2 regions of the Acidovorax sp. FG42 genome follow, and region 2 is predicted to be linked to the other one. Evidence: predicted binding sites of a transcription regulator. Region 2 holds the regulator's gene; the other holds the start of a gene.
The links. Region 2 encodes sigma-54, which starts transcription at its own class of promoters, with help from an activator protein. Its sites were predicted from a motif close to TGGCANGNAANCTGCTTT; they were not measured.

Region 1 (8,032 bases), on a different contig from region 2:
GCGCGATGGGGCGCCCCTTGGGGGGGCTATGGTCCTGGCATGGGTACCTAAACAAAAAGGGCTCTGACCGATCTGGTCAGTGCCCTTTCCTTTTGGTGGTCTGCGCGGTGTCTGAGCTGGCCGCTCAGGCAGCTTTTTCGACGTGGCCCTGCCGCGTATAGAGAAAGTCGATCACCGCCTTGCGGTAGTGCACGTACTGCGGGTCCTCGGCCAGTTCCACGCGCTTGCGGGGGCGGGGCAAGTCCACGGTCAGCACCTCGCCAATCGTGGCGGCCGGGCCGTTGGTCATCATCACGATCTTGTCGGACAGCAGCACGGCCTCGTCCACGTCGTGGGTCACCATGACCACGGTGCTTTGGGTGCGGGCCACGATCTCCAGCAGTTCGTCCTGCAGCTTGGCGCGGGTGAGGGCGTCGAGCGCGCCGAAGGGCTCGTCCATCAGCAGCACCTGAGGCTCCATGGACAGCGCCCGGGCAATGCCCACGCGCTGCTTCATGCCGCCCGAGATTTCGCCGGGGCGCTTCTGCCCCGCGTGCGTCAGGCCCACCAGAGCCAGCGCGGCATCGGTGCGGGCCTTGAGCTGGGCCTTGGTTTCCTTGGCGCCAAACACGCGTTCCACCGCGAGGTAGATATTGTCAAAGCAGGTGAGCCAGGGCAGCAGCGAGTGGTTCTGGAACACCACGGCGCGCTCAGGCCCCGGGCCCTTGATCTCCTTGTTGGCGCACAGCAGCGCGCCATTGGTGGGCGTGGTCAGGCCCGCGATGAGGTTGAGCAGGGTGGACTTGCCGCAGCCGGAGTGGCCGATGAGCGCGACGAACTCGCCTTTGGCAATCGTCAGGTGAATGTCGCGCAGCGCCGGGAACAGGCCCTTGGCCGTCTTGAAGGTCTGCTCGACGCCGTGGATCTCGATGAACTTGGTGGTGAGAGAGGCATGCATTGGGAACTCCTGGTTTTTTCGAGGACCACCGTGGAACCGGCTTTGCCGGGCCACGGGTGGTGCCCCCTTTAGGGGGTGACGTGCCGCAGGCGCGGCTCAGGGGTGGGTCAAGTTTTGACCTCTTCGAACGTAAATGCGGTGGCCAGCTTGATGAGTGCGTACTCCAGCAGCAGCCCGACGATGCCGATCACAAAGATCGCGATGATGATGTTCTTGACGTTGAGGTTGTTCCACTCGTCCCACACCCAAAAGCCGATGCCCACGCCGCCGGTCAGCATCTCGGCCGCCACGATGACGAGCCACGCGGTGCCCACGGCCAGGCGCACGCCGGTCAGCATGTAGGGCAGCACGGCGGGGAAGAGGATCTTGGTGGCGATCTTCCATTCGCTCAGGTTTAGCACGCGCGCCACGTTCATGTAGTCCTGCGGCACGCGCTGCACGCCCACGGCGGTGTTGATGATCATGGGCCAGATGGAGCAGATGAAGATGGTCCAGATGGCGGCCGGGTTGGCGCCCTTGAAGACCAAGAGGCCAATCGGCAGCCAGGCCAGGGGCGACACAGGGCGCAGCAGGCTGATCAGCGGGTTGAACATGCGCGACAGAAAGCTGAAGCGCCCGATCACGAAGCCCGCCGGAATGCCCACCAGTGCCGCCATGCCAAAGCCGATGGCCACGCGCTGCAGGCTCATCAGCACGTTCCAGCCCACGCCCTGGTCGTTGGGGCCGTTGCGGTAGAAGGGGTTGCTGAACACCTCCAGCGCCTGCTGCCAGGTGTCCTTGGGGCTGGGGATGCTGCCGCCCGTGGTGGTGGAGACCACCGCCCACAGGCCGATGAGCAGGCCCAGGCCACACAGCGGCGGCAGCACGGCCAGCCAGAAGCTGCGCGAGAGGGCGGACCAGTCGCGGCCAGTGGCCGCGCTGGAGGGCGTTGCAGGTGCCTTGGGGGCAGATATCGCAGCCTTTTGGCTTCTTGCGCTAGTGGATGATGCGCTTGCAGCTACAGTATTCATAGCATTCTGTGCGGCCACGGGGGCTGCATCCAACGGGGAATGAAAGACGGCACTGACCATGGTGTTCTCCTGTGCAGGGCTTGCTTGCGGGGTGGCCGGACGGGCGCTGGGGCAGGGTTGCCGTCAGGCCTTGATCTTGAAACCGTCGGCGTACTTGGCGGGGTCCTTGCCATCCCACACCACGCCGTCGATGAGCTTGCTGGTGCGCAGCACGTCCTTGGGCACGCTGATCTTCATGGCACTGGCCACCGACTTGTACAGCTCGACCTGGTTGACTTCCTTGGCCACGGCCAGGTAGTCGGGGTGGCTCTTGAGCAGGCCCCAGCGTTTGTGCTGCGTGAGGAACCACATGCCGTCCGACAGGTAGGGGAAGTTCACCGCACCGTCGTTGAAGAACTTCATGTGGTTGGGGTCGTCCCAGGTCTTGCCCAGCCCGTTCTGGTAGCGGCCCAGGATGCGCTGGTTGATGGCGTCCACGCCGGTGTTCACATATGCCTTGCCAGCCACGGTTTCGGCCATCTTCATCTTGTTGGAGAGGCTGGCATCGATCCACTGGCTGGCTTCGAGCACGGCCATCATCACGGCGCGCGTGGTGTTGGGGTACTTCTTGACGAACTCGGCCGTGGTGCCCAGCACTTTTTCGGGGTGGTCCTTCCAGATGTCCTGCGTGGTGTTGGCGGTGATGCCGATGCCATCCATGATGGCGCGGTGGTTCCAGGGCTCGCCCACACAAAAGCCGTCCATGTTGCCCACGCGCATGTTGGCCACCATCTGCGGCGGCGGCACGGTGATGAGCTTGGCGCCCGACAGCGGGTTGATGCCCGCCGCGGCCAGCCAGTAGTGCATCCACATCGCGTGGGTGCCGGTGGGGAAGGTGCCCGCAAACGTGTATTCGCGCTTCTCGCTGGCCATGAGCTTGGCCAGGGATGGGCCATCCACCGCGCCCTTGTCTGCCAGCGCCTTGGACAAGGTGATGGCCTGTCCGTTGTTGTTCAGGCTCATCAGTACGGCCATGTCCTTCTTGGGGCCGGCGGTGCCCAGATGCACGCCGTAGACCAGGCCGTACAGCACATGGGCAAAGTCCAGTTCGCCGTTCACCAGCTTGTCGCGCACGCCGGCCCAACTGGCTTCCTTGTTAGGGACGATGGTCACGCCGTATTTCTTGTCGAAGCCCAGCACCGAAGCCATGACCACGCTGGCGCAGTCGGTCAGCGGGATGAAGCCGATCTTGACTTCCTTCTTCTCGGGGGCGTCGGAGCCCGCTGCGTGGACAAGCGCGCGCAGCGCGGGGCTCACACCCACAGCGCCCACGGTGGCGGCCTGCAGCACGGTGCGGCGGTTGAGGCTGGTTTTCAACAGATCGGTCATGGGGCATCCCTGGTGGCGTGAAAAACAAAAAAGGCGTCCTCACACCGCGCCTGGCTGGCTGCATCAAAGCAACGCCGGGAGCGGGTGGGGACGCCTTTGTCCTGGGTGGAGCCTGGAACGGGTCCGGGGCTCCTCGCCAGCACCGGCCCGCCGTTGGGTCAGTGCTGTCAGTGGTCAGACCTGCATTGGTCTTGCACTGTGCAATGCAAAGCGCGTGCCAGCGCCTGCTGCGCCATGTTGGAGCGCTGGATGCTATGGAATAAATAGCTGTCTGTGGTTGATCAATAAGCGCTACACGCCTGTGGAGCTTGCAGCAGGGATATTCTTGTTGTGATGAGAGTGGTCGCACTGCCTTTGTGCGGCGCACCATTTGGGAGGGCTGGGAGGGGCCGCCGCAATGGGGCGCGGCCCTGGCGAGGGATGCCGGGCAAGGTCCGCCCGCAGCGATGCTAAATAAGGGGAGCGGCACAGCCGCTCAAGGGGCGTGGCTTCTAGCCCAGCAGATCCATCACATCCAGCATGCGCTGCGCCACATCCACCAGCTTCAGGCCCTTGTCCATGGCCGTCTTGCGCAGCTTTTCGTAGGCGGCCTGTTCGGTCAGGCCTTGGCGCTGCATCAGTAGGCCCTTGGCGCGGTCGATGGTCTTGCGGTCGCGCAGCTCGGTCTTGGCATCGGCCAGCTCGGCACGCAACGCCTGTTCGTGCTGGAAGCGCGCCATGGCCACGTCCAGGATGGGGCGGATGCGCTGGGGTGCCAGCCCTGCCACGATGTAGGCAGACACGCCCGCAGCCACGGCATCCTTGACGTGCGAGGTGTCCTCGTCGTTGGTGAACATCACGATGGGGCGGCGCTCGTCGCGCGTGGCCATCACCACATGCTCCAGCGCGTCGCGGGCTTCGCTCTCGGCGTCCACGATGATCAGGTCGGGCTGTAGCTGGGCGATGCGCTCGCTCAGGAACACATCGGCGGGCAGCGTGGCCACCAGGTTGAAGTTGTTCTCCAGCAGCCCGATGCGCAGCGCCCGCGACCGCTCCGCCTGTTCCACGGCGTGTTCGTCGTCAGGGTCGGCGACTGCCAGATCCGGGGCCACCACCACGATGCGCAAAGCCTCATTCATACCGGCGAGGATAAGCAATTTTTACGCCACAAATTGGTGCGCCGGGGTGGTGCACACCCTCCGCGGGCCCGTGCAAACTCCCTGCGCTCCGGGTTATCCCGGCCCCAGGCCCGCTGCGCCTCGCGGTACTGGTCCCCGTTGCAGGGCCTGAAAGTTGCTAATACTGACACCGTGGGAGGGCATACCCGGTAGCCCGCCCAGCAGGGCGTCGCATATACATCTGCACACACAGTCACACTGAAATGGAGTTTTTTGCATGAACAAGCACATCAACCGGCGCCGCTTCTCGGCCAGCATGGCCTTGACCGCAGTGGCGACTGCCGCACTCCTGACCGGATGCGGCAAGGTGCCGGACACCATCAAAATTGGTGTAGCGCAGCCCCTTTCTGGCCCGCTGGGCGCCCTGGGGCAGGATCTGCTCAACGGCGTGAAGCTGGCGGTGGATGAACTCAACAAGTCCGGCTACACCGTGGACGGCAAACGCGTGACGCTGGAGGTCGTGTCCGTGGACGACAAGGCCGACGCCACCACCGGCAAGGCTGTGGCGCAGCAGCTGGTGGATGCGGGCGTGGTCGCGGTGGTGGGCCACCTCAACTCGGGCGTGAGCATCGAGACGGCCCCCATCTACGCCGCCAAAGACATTCCACAGATCGCCATCTCCACCAACCCCAAGTTCACCCAGCTCGGGTTCCCGACCACGTTCCGCATGGTGGCCAACGACACCTTGCAGGCGCGCGCCATCGGCTCGTTTGCCGCCACGCAGCTGGGCGCCAATCGCTACGCCGCGCTGGACGATGGCACGCCCTACGGCAAGGGCCTGGCCGACGGTGCTGCCGCGCAGCTCAAGGCCGAGAAAAAAGAAGTGGTGGTGCGCAAGTCGTTCGACGACAAGACCGTGGCCTTTGACGAACTGGCCGGTGAACTCAAGGCCGCCAACGTGGAGGTGATCGTCTCGACCCTCAACGACTTCCAGGCCCTGGCGCTGCTTGAATCGCTCAAGAAGGTAGACCACACCAAGGTCAGCCTGCTGGGCGGCGACACCATCAAGACTACCGACATGACCAAGGGCGCGGGCATCGTGCAGGGGCTCTACGCCACCTCGCCCGTGCTGGAAGCCAAGGAGTTCACCACCGGCAAGCCTTTCCTTGAAAAGTACATCGCCGCTTTCAAGAAGCCCCCGGCCTACGGCGGCCACTACAGCTATGACAGCACCTACGTGCTCTCGGCCGCCATCCAGAAAGCCAAGTCCGCCGACCCCAAGGACATCACCAAGGCCCTGCACAGCATCAACGGTTACGCCCCGGTGATCGGCACCATGACCTGGGACGACAAGGGCGAGCAACGCTACGGCGCTGTGGGGGTGTACGAGCTGCGCAGCGGCAACTGGGAACTGCGCATGCGGTCGGACCGCTGGTAATCAGGCCTGCAAGGACGGATCAGCCCCGGGTTTTACACTCGGGGCATGAGCTTGCTGATCCTGGGTATTGAATCTTCGTGCGACGAAACCGGCGTGGCATTGGTCCGTTCCACGGGCGATGCCGTGCCTACGCTGCTGTCGCACGCGCTGCACAGCCAGATCGAGATGCACCAGGCCTATGGCGGCGTGGTGCCAGAGCTGGCCAGCCGCGACCACATTCGCCGTGTGCTGCCGCTGGCCAAAGAGGTGCTGGCCGAGTCCGGGCAGACGCTGGCCGATGTGGATGTGGTGGCCTACACACGCGGCCCGGGTCTGGCCGGCGCGCTGCTGGTGGGGGCGGGCGTAGCCTGCGCCCTGGGTGCGGCGCTCAACAAGCCGGTGCTGGGTGTGCACCATCTCGAGGGGCATTTGCTGTCGCCCTTCCTCAGTGCCGACCCACCGGAATTTCCTTTTGTGGCTTTGCTCGTTTCGGGCGGCCACACCCAGCTGATGCGTGTGGACGGCGTGGGCCGCTATGAGATCCTGGGCGAGACCATTGACGATGCGGCGGGCGAGGCGTTTGACAAATCCGCCAAGCTCATGGGGTTGGGCTATCCGGGTGGTCCGGCGCTGTCCCGGCTGGCGGAGCAAGGCAGTGCCACGGCCTTCAAGCTGCCACGGCCTTTGTTGCACAGCGGTGATCTGGATTTTTCGTTTGCCGGGCTCAAGACGGCCGTGCTCACACAGGCCAAGAAGCTGGGCGATGAATTCGAGGCACGCAAGGCCGACCTGGCCGCGAGCACCGAGGCCGCGATTGTCGAAGTGCTGGTGAAGAAAACCCTGGCCGCCCTCAAGCAGACCGGCCTGAAGCGTGTGGTGGTCGCCGGTGGCGTGGGCGCCAACCGGCACCTGCGCGCCCAGCTCAACGCCGCCTGCGCCGCAGCCAAGGTGCGCGTGCACTACCCCGAGCTGCACCTGTGCACCGACAACGGCGCCATGATTGCCATGGCTGCTGCGATGCGCCTACAGGCCGGGCAGCAGCAGGCCAATACCGACTACGCGTTTGACGTCAAGCCTCGTTGGCCGCTGGATGCGATCACAGTTTGAAATTTGAGTGAAAATGACCGCTAGCGCTTGTCCACAAAGCGCTAGCAGCTATCTTTTTTAAACTTCAGAAAGGGTAGTGGCGGGGAGTAGTCTGCACTGTGATCCAGCGCAGTTCGGTGAACTCACGCACCCCGGCCATGCCGCCAAAGCGGCCGTAGCCCGAACTCTTCACGCCACCAAACGGCATCTGGCCTTCGTCGTGCACCGTGGGGCCGTTGACGTGGCAGATGCCCGATTCGATGCGCGCGGCCACGTTCCAGGCCTTGGCGACGTCGCGGCTGAACACGGCGGACGACAGGCCGAACTCGTTGTCGTTGGCGCAGGCAATGGCTTCTTCCACACCGTTCACACGCACCACGGGCTTGACGGGGCCGAACGATTCTTCGCGGTAAATGTCCATCTCGGCCGTCACGTGGTCCAGCACGGTGGCCTGCATGAGTGTGCTGTCGCTCTTGCCGCCGCAGACCAGCTTGGCGCCCTTGGCCAGTGCGTCGTCGATGAGGGCGTTGCAGCGGTGCACCGTGGCCATGTCCACCACCGAGCCCAGCACCACCGGGCCCTTGCGCGGGTCGCCCAGGGGCAGGGCCTTGGCGCGCTCGCCCAGCTTGGTCACAAACTCGTCGGCCACGGCGTTGTCCACGATGATGCGTTCGGTGGACATGCAGATCTGGCCCGAGTTGGCGAACGCGCCAAACACGGTGCCCGCCACGGCGGCGTCGATGTCTGCGTCATCCAGCACCAGCAGCGGGGCCTTGCCGCCCAGCTCCAGCACCACGGGCTTGAGGTACTTGGCGCAGGTCTGCGCAATGATGCGGCCCACCTTGGTGGAGCCGGTGAAGTTGATGCGGCGCACCGCCGGGTGGGCCACGATGGCCTCGACCACAGCACCCGCATCGGCCGGGGCGTTGGTCACAAAGTTCACCACCCCAGCGGGCAAACCAGCCTCCTGCAGCGCCTCGATGATGAGGCCGTGCGTGGCGGGGCACAGCTCCGAGCCTTTCAGGATCACCGTGTTGCCACAGGCCAGTGGCGTGGCGATGGCGCGCACGCCCAGGATGACGGGTGCGTTCCACGGTGCAATGCCCAGCACCACACC
Region 2 (8,032 bases):
GCACCTGAAACACCAGGGTCCAGCGGCGCCGGTAGAGCAGGATGGGTTGGGGTGGCATGTGCAATCTCCGGTTGAAAGGGCACAGCAACTTATTGTGCCTTTGGCTGTGGGACGCCACCCCGGTGGTGCGTCTGGCGCCCCGCTGTTGGCGGGCCCGTAAAATCCGCCGATGCTCACAGCCAAAAATGAATTGCTCGCTGCGCTCGCAGCCGAGCTGGAAAACCTGTCCCCCGGCGCTGGCGCCAAGGCAGCCTTTGAATCTCCCAAGGTGGCGGCCCATGGCGACTTCGCCTGCACTGCGGCCATGCAGCTGGCCAAGCCGCTCAAGCTCAACCCCCGCGCTCTGGGCGAGCAGCTCAAGGCCGCGCTCGAAGCCACGCCTGCTTTTCAACGCTGGGTGTCCGCCATTGAAATTGCGGGTCCGGGCTTTCTGAACATCCGCCTCCAACCTGCCGCCAAGCAACAAGTGGTGCGTGAGGTGCTGACGGCCGGTGAACATTTCGGCTATCAGGCCAGCAACGGCCAGCAGGTGCTGGTCGAGTTCGTGTCGGCCAACCCCACGGGTCCGCTGCACGTGGGCCACGGCCGCCAGGCCGCGCTGGGCGATGCGATTTGCAACCTGTTCAGCACCCAGGGCTGGAAGGTGCACCGCGAGTTCTATTACAACGATGCGGGCGTACAGATCGACACGCTGACCAAGAGCACGCAGCTGCGCGCCAAGGGTTTCAAGCCCGGCGACGACTGCTGGCCCACCGACAGCGACAACCCGCTGGCCAAGAACTTCTACAACGGCGACTACATCGCCGACATTGCCGAGGCCTTCAAGGCCAAGGCCACCGTGAAGGCTGACGACCGCGAGTTCACGGCCAACGGCGATGTGGAGGACTACGACAATATCCGCCAGTTTGCCGTGGCCTACCTGCGCAACGAGCAGGACAAGGACCTGCAGGCCTTCAACCTCCAGTTCGACGAGTACTACCTCGAATCCAGCCTGTACACCAGCGGCCGCGTCGAGGCCACGGTGAACAAGCTCATCGCCAACGGCAAGACCTACGAGCAGGACGGCGCGCTGTGGCTCAAGAGCACGGACTACGGCGACGACAAGGACCGCGTCATGCGCAAGCAGGACGGCACCTACACCTACTTCGTGCCCGACGTGGCCTACCACATTGCCAAGTGGGAGCGGGGCTTCACCAAGGTCGTCAACATCCAGGGCACAGACCACCACGGCACCATTGCACGCGTGCGCGCCGGCCTGCAGGCGGCCGATGTGGGCATCCCCAAGGGCTACCCCGACTACGTGCTGCACACCATGGTGCGCGTGGTCAAGGGCGGCGAAGAGGTCAAGATCAGCAAGCGCGCGGGCAGCTACGTTACGCTGCGCGATCTGATCGAGTGGACCAGCAAGGATGCGGTGCGCTTCTTCCTGCTGTCTCGCAAGCCCGACACCGAGTACACCTTCGACGTGGACCTGGCCGTGGCACAGAACAACGACAACCCCGTGTACTACGTGCAGTACGCGCATGCCCGCATCCAGTCGGTGCTGCGTGCGTGGCAAGAGGCGGGCGGTGGTGATGTGGCTTCGCTCAAGGATGTGGACCTGTCCGCCCTCGAAGGCCCGCAGGCCCAGGCGCTGATGCTGCAACTGGCTAAGTACCCCGAGATGCTCACCGCCGCCGCCGACGGTGAGGCGCCACACGATGTGACCTTCTACCTGCGCGACCTGGCCGCCAGCTACCACAGCTATTACGATGCCGAGCGCATCCTCGTGGACGACGAGGCCGTGAAGAAGGCGCGCCTGGCGCTGGTCGCTGCCACCGCCCAGGTATTGCACAATGGCCTGGCCGTGCTGGGCGTGTCGGCCCCAGCCAGAATGTAAGCAGTTACTACCAATATGAAAAAGCAACAGACTGGCGGGACCATTGTCGGCTTCATCGTCGGGGTCATCGTGGGCCTGGGCGCGGCGCTTGCCGTGGCCGTGTACGTGACCAAGGTGCCGGTGCCCTTCCTGAACAAGGGCAATGGCCGCGGTGCCGACCTGGACGCAGCGGAGTCCCAGAAAAACAAGAACTGGGACCCGAACTCGCCGCTGTATGGCAAGAACCCGGCCCGCCCTGCGGCGCCAGCGGTGGCGGCAGCCGCGTCAGCCCCTGCATCGGCTCCCGCCCCTGAGGTGCGCGCCGCAGCCTCTTCGGCCAAGCCTGCCGCGAGCAAGCCAGACGCTAAAGCCGAGGCCAAGGCAGAGAGCAAGCCGGGTGCCGACCCGCTGGGCGACTTGGCCGTGGCCAAGGCAGCCGCCAAGGGCAGCGTGGACCCGTTTGACTACTTTGTGCAGGCTGGTGCCTTCCGCACCCAGGCCGACGCCGACGCCCAGCGCGCCAAGCTGGCCATGCTGGGCTGGGAGGCCCGGGTGAGCGAGCGTGAGCAAAATGGCCGGGCGGTGTTCCGGGTGCGCATCGGCCCCTTCACCAAACGGGACGATGCCGAGGTGCTCAAAGAGAAACTCGACGGCGCCGGGCTGGAATCGGCGCTCGTGCGCGTGCAGCGCTGAAGCGCTTGCAAAAACGGCGCCACCGCCAGGGCTGAACTTTTTGTAAAGGGATGTCTCACATCCCGCATACCTGAACCAGGAGAGTCTTTGTCATGAAACGCCGTGAGTTTTCTTTGTCCGCCGCCTCGGCGGTTGCCGCTTCTGCCCTGACGCTGCCAGTGGCCAACCCCGCCATGGCGCAAGCCCGCCAGTTCAAGGAGGGCAAGGACTTCAAGCGGCTGGACAAGCCCGTCGCCCCAGACGCCCCCGCTGGCAAGGTCGATGTGATCGAGTTCTTCTGGTACAGCTGCCCCCACTGCAACGCCTTCGAGCCCACACTGGACGCTTGGGTCAAGGCCGCGCCCAAGGACCTCTCCATCCGCCGTGTGCCCGTGGCATTCAACGCCAGCTTCGTGCCCCAGCAAAAGCTGTTCTATACGCTTGAAGGCATGGGCAAGCTCGAAGCCCTGCATGCCAAGGTCTTCCGTGCCATCCATGTGGAAAAGGCCAAGCTCGCCAAGGACGACGAAATCCTGGCCTGGGTGACCCAGCAGGGCGTGGACGTGGCCAAGTTCAAGGAGGTCTACGGCTCCTTCAGCGTGGCCAATCAGGTGCGTCGCGCCTCTCAGCTGCAGGATTCGTACGGTGTCGAAGGCGTGCCATCCATGGGTGTGGCGGGCAAGTACTACACCGACGGCACGATGGCCGGCAGCATGCAGACCGTGCTGCAGGTGGTCGAATACCTGGCCGCTACGGCACGCAAAGCCTGACCAGCGGCCGACCCTGTCGGCAAGCTGTCCCAAAGGCCCGCGGATGCGGGCTTTTTTTTCGGGGTGGGTACCATCGGGTGGCTACAATCATTGCAAGATTCGTGCCCTATGACCCACCGCCTACTCCCCCTCCTTGTGCTCGCAGCCCTGACCGGCCTTGCGGGCATGGCACATGCCGAAAAGGCAGACCGTGCCAAGCCCATGAACATCGAGGCCGACGCCCTGCGGCACGATGAACTCAAGCAGACCAGCGTGTTCTCGGGCCGCGTGGTGATGACCAAGGGCACCATCGTGCTGCGCGGCGCGCGGCTGGATGTGCGCCAGGACGCCGACGGCTACCAGTACGGCGTGGTCACGGCCGAGGCAGGCAAACGGGCGTTCTTCCGACAGAAGCGCGACACCGTGGCCGGAGCGCCTGACGAGTTCATCGAAGGCGAAAGCGAAGTCATCGAATACGACGGCAAGGCCGACAACGTGCGCTTCATCACCCGCGCCGAACTGCGCCGCTACCGTGGATCGGTACTGAACGACGAGATCACCGGCGCCGTGATCGTCTACAACAACCTCACCGACGTGTTCACCGTCGATGGCCAGAAGGCGCCTGCGTCTTCGGCTGCGGCCGGCGACACCCCTGCGCCCGGTGGCCGTGTGCGTGCCGTGCTGGCACCCAAGGACCCGCCGCCCGGCGCTGCAGCCCCCGCCAAGGCGCCCGAGTCGCCCGCACCGGCGCTGCGCCCCAGCAACACCCTTGGCGGCGGCGCCAAGTGAGCGGGCCCGTGGTGAGTACTGGTCCCGAGACCCCGGCGACCCCTGCGAACAGCCGCCTGGGGCCCGATTCGCAGTCGGGCAGCCGCCTGGAGGTGCAGCACCTGGCCAAGTCCTATGGCAGCCGCAAGGTCGTCAAGGACGTGTCCCTGGAGGTGCAAAAAGGCGAAGTCGTGGGTTTGCTGGGCCCCAATGGCGCGGGCAAGACCACTTCGTTCTACATGATCGTGGGCCTGGTGCGCAGCGATGCGGGTGACATCCGTATCGACGGCCAGTCCGTGGCCCACATGCCCATCCATCGCCGGTCGCGCCTGGGGCTGTCGTACCTGCCGCAAGAAGCCTCCATCTTCCGCAAGCTCACCGTCGAAGAAAACGTGCGCGCCGTGCTGGAACTGCAGCGCGCCGATGACGGCCAGCCGCTGTCGCGCGATGCCATCGAAGAGCGCCTGACGGCCCTGCTGCAAGAGCTGCGCGTGGACCACCTGCGGGCTTCACCTGCACTGGCGCTGTCTGGCGGCGAGCGCCGCCGCGTCGAGATTGCGCGTGCCCTGGCCACCCAGCCGCGTTTCATCCTGCTGGACGAGCCCTTTGCGGGCATCGACCCCATCGCCGTGATCGAGATCCAGCGCATCATTGGCTTCTTGAAGGCGCGCGGCATCGGCGTGCTCATCACCGACCACAACGTGCGCGAGACCCTGGGCATTTGCGACCACGCCTTCATCATCAGCGACGGCCGTGTGCTGGCGCAGGGTACGCCGTCCGAGATCGTGGACAACGCCGAAGTACGCCGCGTGTACCTGGGCGAGCATTTCCGCATGTGATGAAGCCTGGACTGTCGCTGCGCGTCTCGCAGCACCTTGCATTGACCCCTCAGCTCCAGCAGTCCATCCGACTGCTGCAGTTGTCCACGCTCGAACTCTCGCAGGAAGTCGAGCAGATGCTCGACGAAAACCCGTTCCTCGAACGCAATGCGGACGAAGCCCCGCGCGAGGAATTTGGCCTGGAAGCCGCCGACACGCCCGCCCAGGCCGACGACTACAGCGCAGATGATGCTATGTTTTCAGGAGCTTCTGGCGCAAGCAGTACTGGCGCTGACAGCCAAAACGACGCTGAAATCTCCGGGGGGGGCTCGGACGAGCCCGACTGGAGCGGCGACGGCACCGTCGAGATGGCGCCCAACGATGCCGAGTGGGGCGGCGACGCCCCAGCGCGCACCCGCAACGACGCGGAAGGCGACGAGGCCGATGCCACCGAGCTGGCCCGATCGCACGAGTCGCTGACGGCCTTTTTGCACCGCCAGGCGCTGTCGCTGCGCCTGTCCGAAGTAGACACGGCCGCGCTGCGTTTTCTCATCGAATCGCTGAACGACGACGGCTACCTCGAAGAGCCGCTGGAAGAACTCGCCATCAGCCTCGCCGGGCCCGACGACCTGGAACAGATCGAAGAGCTGGTGCACCGCTTCACGGTGGCCCAGCGCCTGCTGCAAAGTCTGGAGCCTGTGGGCGTGGGCGCGCGCAATCTGTCCGAATGCCTGACGCTGCAGCTCGCGGCGTTGGCGGCCGACGAAGACAGCGACGCCGACCCCGAGACCGTGCAGACCGCTCTGCGCATCTGCCAGCAGCCGCTGGAGATGCTGGCGCGCCGGGACATCCGCCGCCTGACGCAGCTGTGCAGCGAAGGCGGCGTGGCTGGAGAAGAGCGCACCCGCGCTGCCATGGCACTCATCGCCCGCCTGGAACCACGCCCGGGCCGCAAGTTTGCCGACGTGGAGCGCAACATCATCGTGCCCGACGTCATCGTGCGCAAAGCCGGTCGCGCCAATGGCAGCGGCCAGCAGAACTTCATCGTGCAGCTCAACCCCGACGTGATGCCCCGCCTGCGCGTGCACGACATCTACGCAGGCGCCCTGCGCGGCCACAAGGGCGGCGAAGGCCACCAGGGCATGCAGCAGCGCCTGCAGGAGGCGCGCTGGTTCATCAAGAACATCCAGCAGCGCTTTGACACCATCCTGCGCGTCTCGCGCGCCATCGTCGAGCGGCAAAAGAACTTCTTCACCCACGGCGAACTGGCCATGCGCCCGCTGGTGCTGCGCGACATTGCCGACGAACTGGGCCTGCACGAGTCCACCATCAGCCGCGTCACCACCGCCAAGTACATGGCCACGCCGATCGGCACCTACGAGCTGAAGTATTTCTTTGGCTCGGGCCTGGGCACCGAAACGGGCGGCAACGCGTCCAGCACGGCGGTGCGCGCACTGATCAAGCAGTTCGTGTCGGCGGAGAACCCCGCCAAGCCGCTGTCCGACAGCCAGATCGCCGAGATGCTCAAGGAGCAGGGCATCGAATGCGCCCGCCGCACCGTGGCCAAGTACCGCGAGGCGCTCAAGATCGCGCCAGCGAATCTGCGCAAGGCGTTGTAGCCGCCTCGGCAGCTGGCGCACGGCGCGCCTGCGATGCCGTACCTTTTCTGTTGTTTCCGTATTACCTACCGCAGCCCACCATGGCCCGCATCGTCTTTGACCTCCCCGCGCACTTCGGCTTTGCCACCGAGCTGCAGATCTACATCAGCCACGTGAACCAGGGCGGGCACCTGGACAACGCGCAGTTGCTCAGCCTGGTGTCCGAAGCGCGCGTGCGCTTCTTCCAGTCGCTGGGCTACCCCGAGGCCGATGTGGGCGGCCTGTCCATCGTGGTGGGCGACATCGTGGCGCAGTACAAGTCCGAAGGCTTCCATGGCGAAACCATGCGGGTGGAGATGGCGCCCGCAGACTTCAACCGCTACGGCTTTGACTTGGTGTTCTGCATGACCGAAAAGGCCTCCGGCCGTGAAGTGGCGCGCGGCAAGATTGGCATCGTCTTCATCGGTAAGGCCAGCCGCAAGGTCGCCCCCATCCCGGACTCCATCCGCCAGCTGCTGCTGGCCTGCGCGGGAACGCCGGATTCCCACGCATTGTCTGAGCGCGTATCCTCCCCATTGACATGAACCAACTCCAACTTTTTCTCCCCTGCGCCGCAGGCGTCGAGGGCTTTCTGGCCGACGAGGTGCATGGCATCACCGGCCTCACGGGGCAAGACCTGCTGGTGGGCCGGGGTGGTGTGCTGCTGCGCGCCTCGTGGCGCCAGGCCATGCAGCTCAACCTGCACAGCCGCTTGGCCCAGCGCGTACTGGTGCAATTGGCCCACCGCCCGTACCGGTCTGAGAACGACCTCTACAACATGGCCAGCGATGTGGCCTGGGAGATCTGGTTCACCACGCGCCAGACCTTCAAGGTCGAAGTGACGGCCCAGCACAGCCCGCTGCAGAGCCTGAACTTCGCGGGCCTCAAGGTGAAAGACGCCGTGGCCGACCGCTTCCGCCACAAAAGCGGCGTGCGCCCCGATGTGAACACCCAGTGGCCCGACGTGCGCATCCACCTGCACCTGACCACCGACGAAGCCACGATCTACATCGACACCTCCGGCGAGCCGCTGTTCAAGCGCGGCTGGCGCGAAGACAAGGGCGACGCCCCGCTCAAGGAAACCCTGGCCGCCGCCATGATCGCCGCCAGCGGCTGGGACCCGCACGGCGACAACCCCCAGCCCCTGTACGACCCCTGCTGCGGCAGCGGCACCATCGTGGTCGAGGCTGCGCAGATCGCCTGCCGCATCCCGGCGGGCATGCTGCGTCGCTTCGCGTTTGAAAAGCTGCTGCCCTTCCAGGCGCACGTTTGGTCTGCTATCAAAAACGAAGCTGAAGGCGCAATATGTACTAGCGCTGTACCCATATTTGGCAGTGATGTGGCCTTCCGTATGGTCGATTTTGCGCAGCGCAACGCCGAGCGCGCAGGTGTGGCCCAGGCCGTGCAGCTGCGCGGTGGCGACGCCCTGCAGCGCATGCCGCCCTGCGAGCAGCCCGGCGTGATGCTGCTGAACCCGCCCTACGGCGAGCGCATTGCCGCAGCCGGTACCGCAGGCCGCAATGCCAGCGA

Region 1: ACODSM_RS08420 (CmpA/NrtA family ABC transporter substrate-binding protein) is a predicted target of sigma-54. The motif match lies at 3,518-3,535, and genes of this name have one in related genera.

What each region holds. Positions count from the first base shown of each region.
Region 1 covers NZ_JBMDJM010000006.1:53,644-61,675, forward strand. The annotation lists gene ACODSM_RS08410 (ABC transporter ATP-binding protein) at 125-937, opposite strand; gene ntrB (nitrate ABC transporter permease) at 1,045-2,007, opposite strand; gene ACODSM_RS08420 (CmpA/NrtA family ABC transporter substrate-binding protein) at 2,071-3,315, opposite strand; gene ACODSM_RS08425 (ANTAR domain-containing response regulator) at 3,807-4,433, opposite strand; gene ACODSM_RS08430 (branched-chain amino acid ABC transporter substrate-binding protein) at 4,690-5,850, shown strand; gene tsaD (tRNA (adenosine(37)-N6)-threonylcarbamoyltransferase complex transferase subunit TsaD) at 5,896-6,936, shown strand; gene ACODSM_RS08440 (aldehyde dehydrogenase) at 7,001-8,032, opposite strand, start outside.
Region 2 covers NZ_JBMDJM010000004.1:15,507-23,538, forward strand. The annotation lists gene ACODSM_RS05890 (hypothetical protein) at 1-58, opposite strand, end outside; gene argS (arginine--tRNA ligase) at 170-1,879, shown strand; gene ACODSM_RS05900 (SPOR domain-containing protein) at 1,895-2,551, shown strand; gene ACODSM_RS05905 (thiol:disulfide interchange protein DsbA/DsbL) at 2,644-3,300, shown strand; gene lptA (lipopolysaccharide transport periplasmic protein LptA) at 3,409-4,068, shown strand; gene lptB (LPS export ABC transporter ATP-binding protein) at 4,125-4,886, shown strand; gene ACODSM_RS05920 (RNA polymerase factor sigma-54) at 4,886-6,484, shown strand; gene ACODSM_RS05925 (acyl-CoA thioesterase) at 6,565-7,047, shown strand; gene ACODSM_RS05930 (THUMP domain-containing class I SAM-dependent RNA methyltransferase) at 7,044-8,032, shown strand, end outside.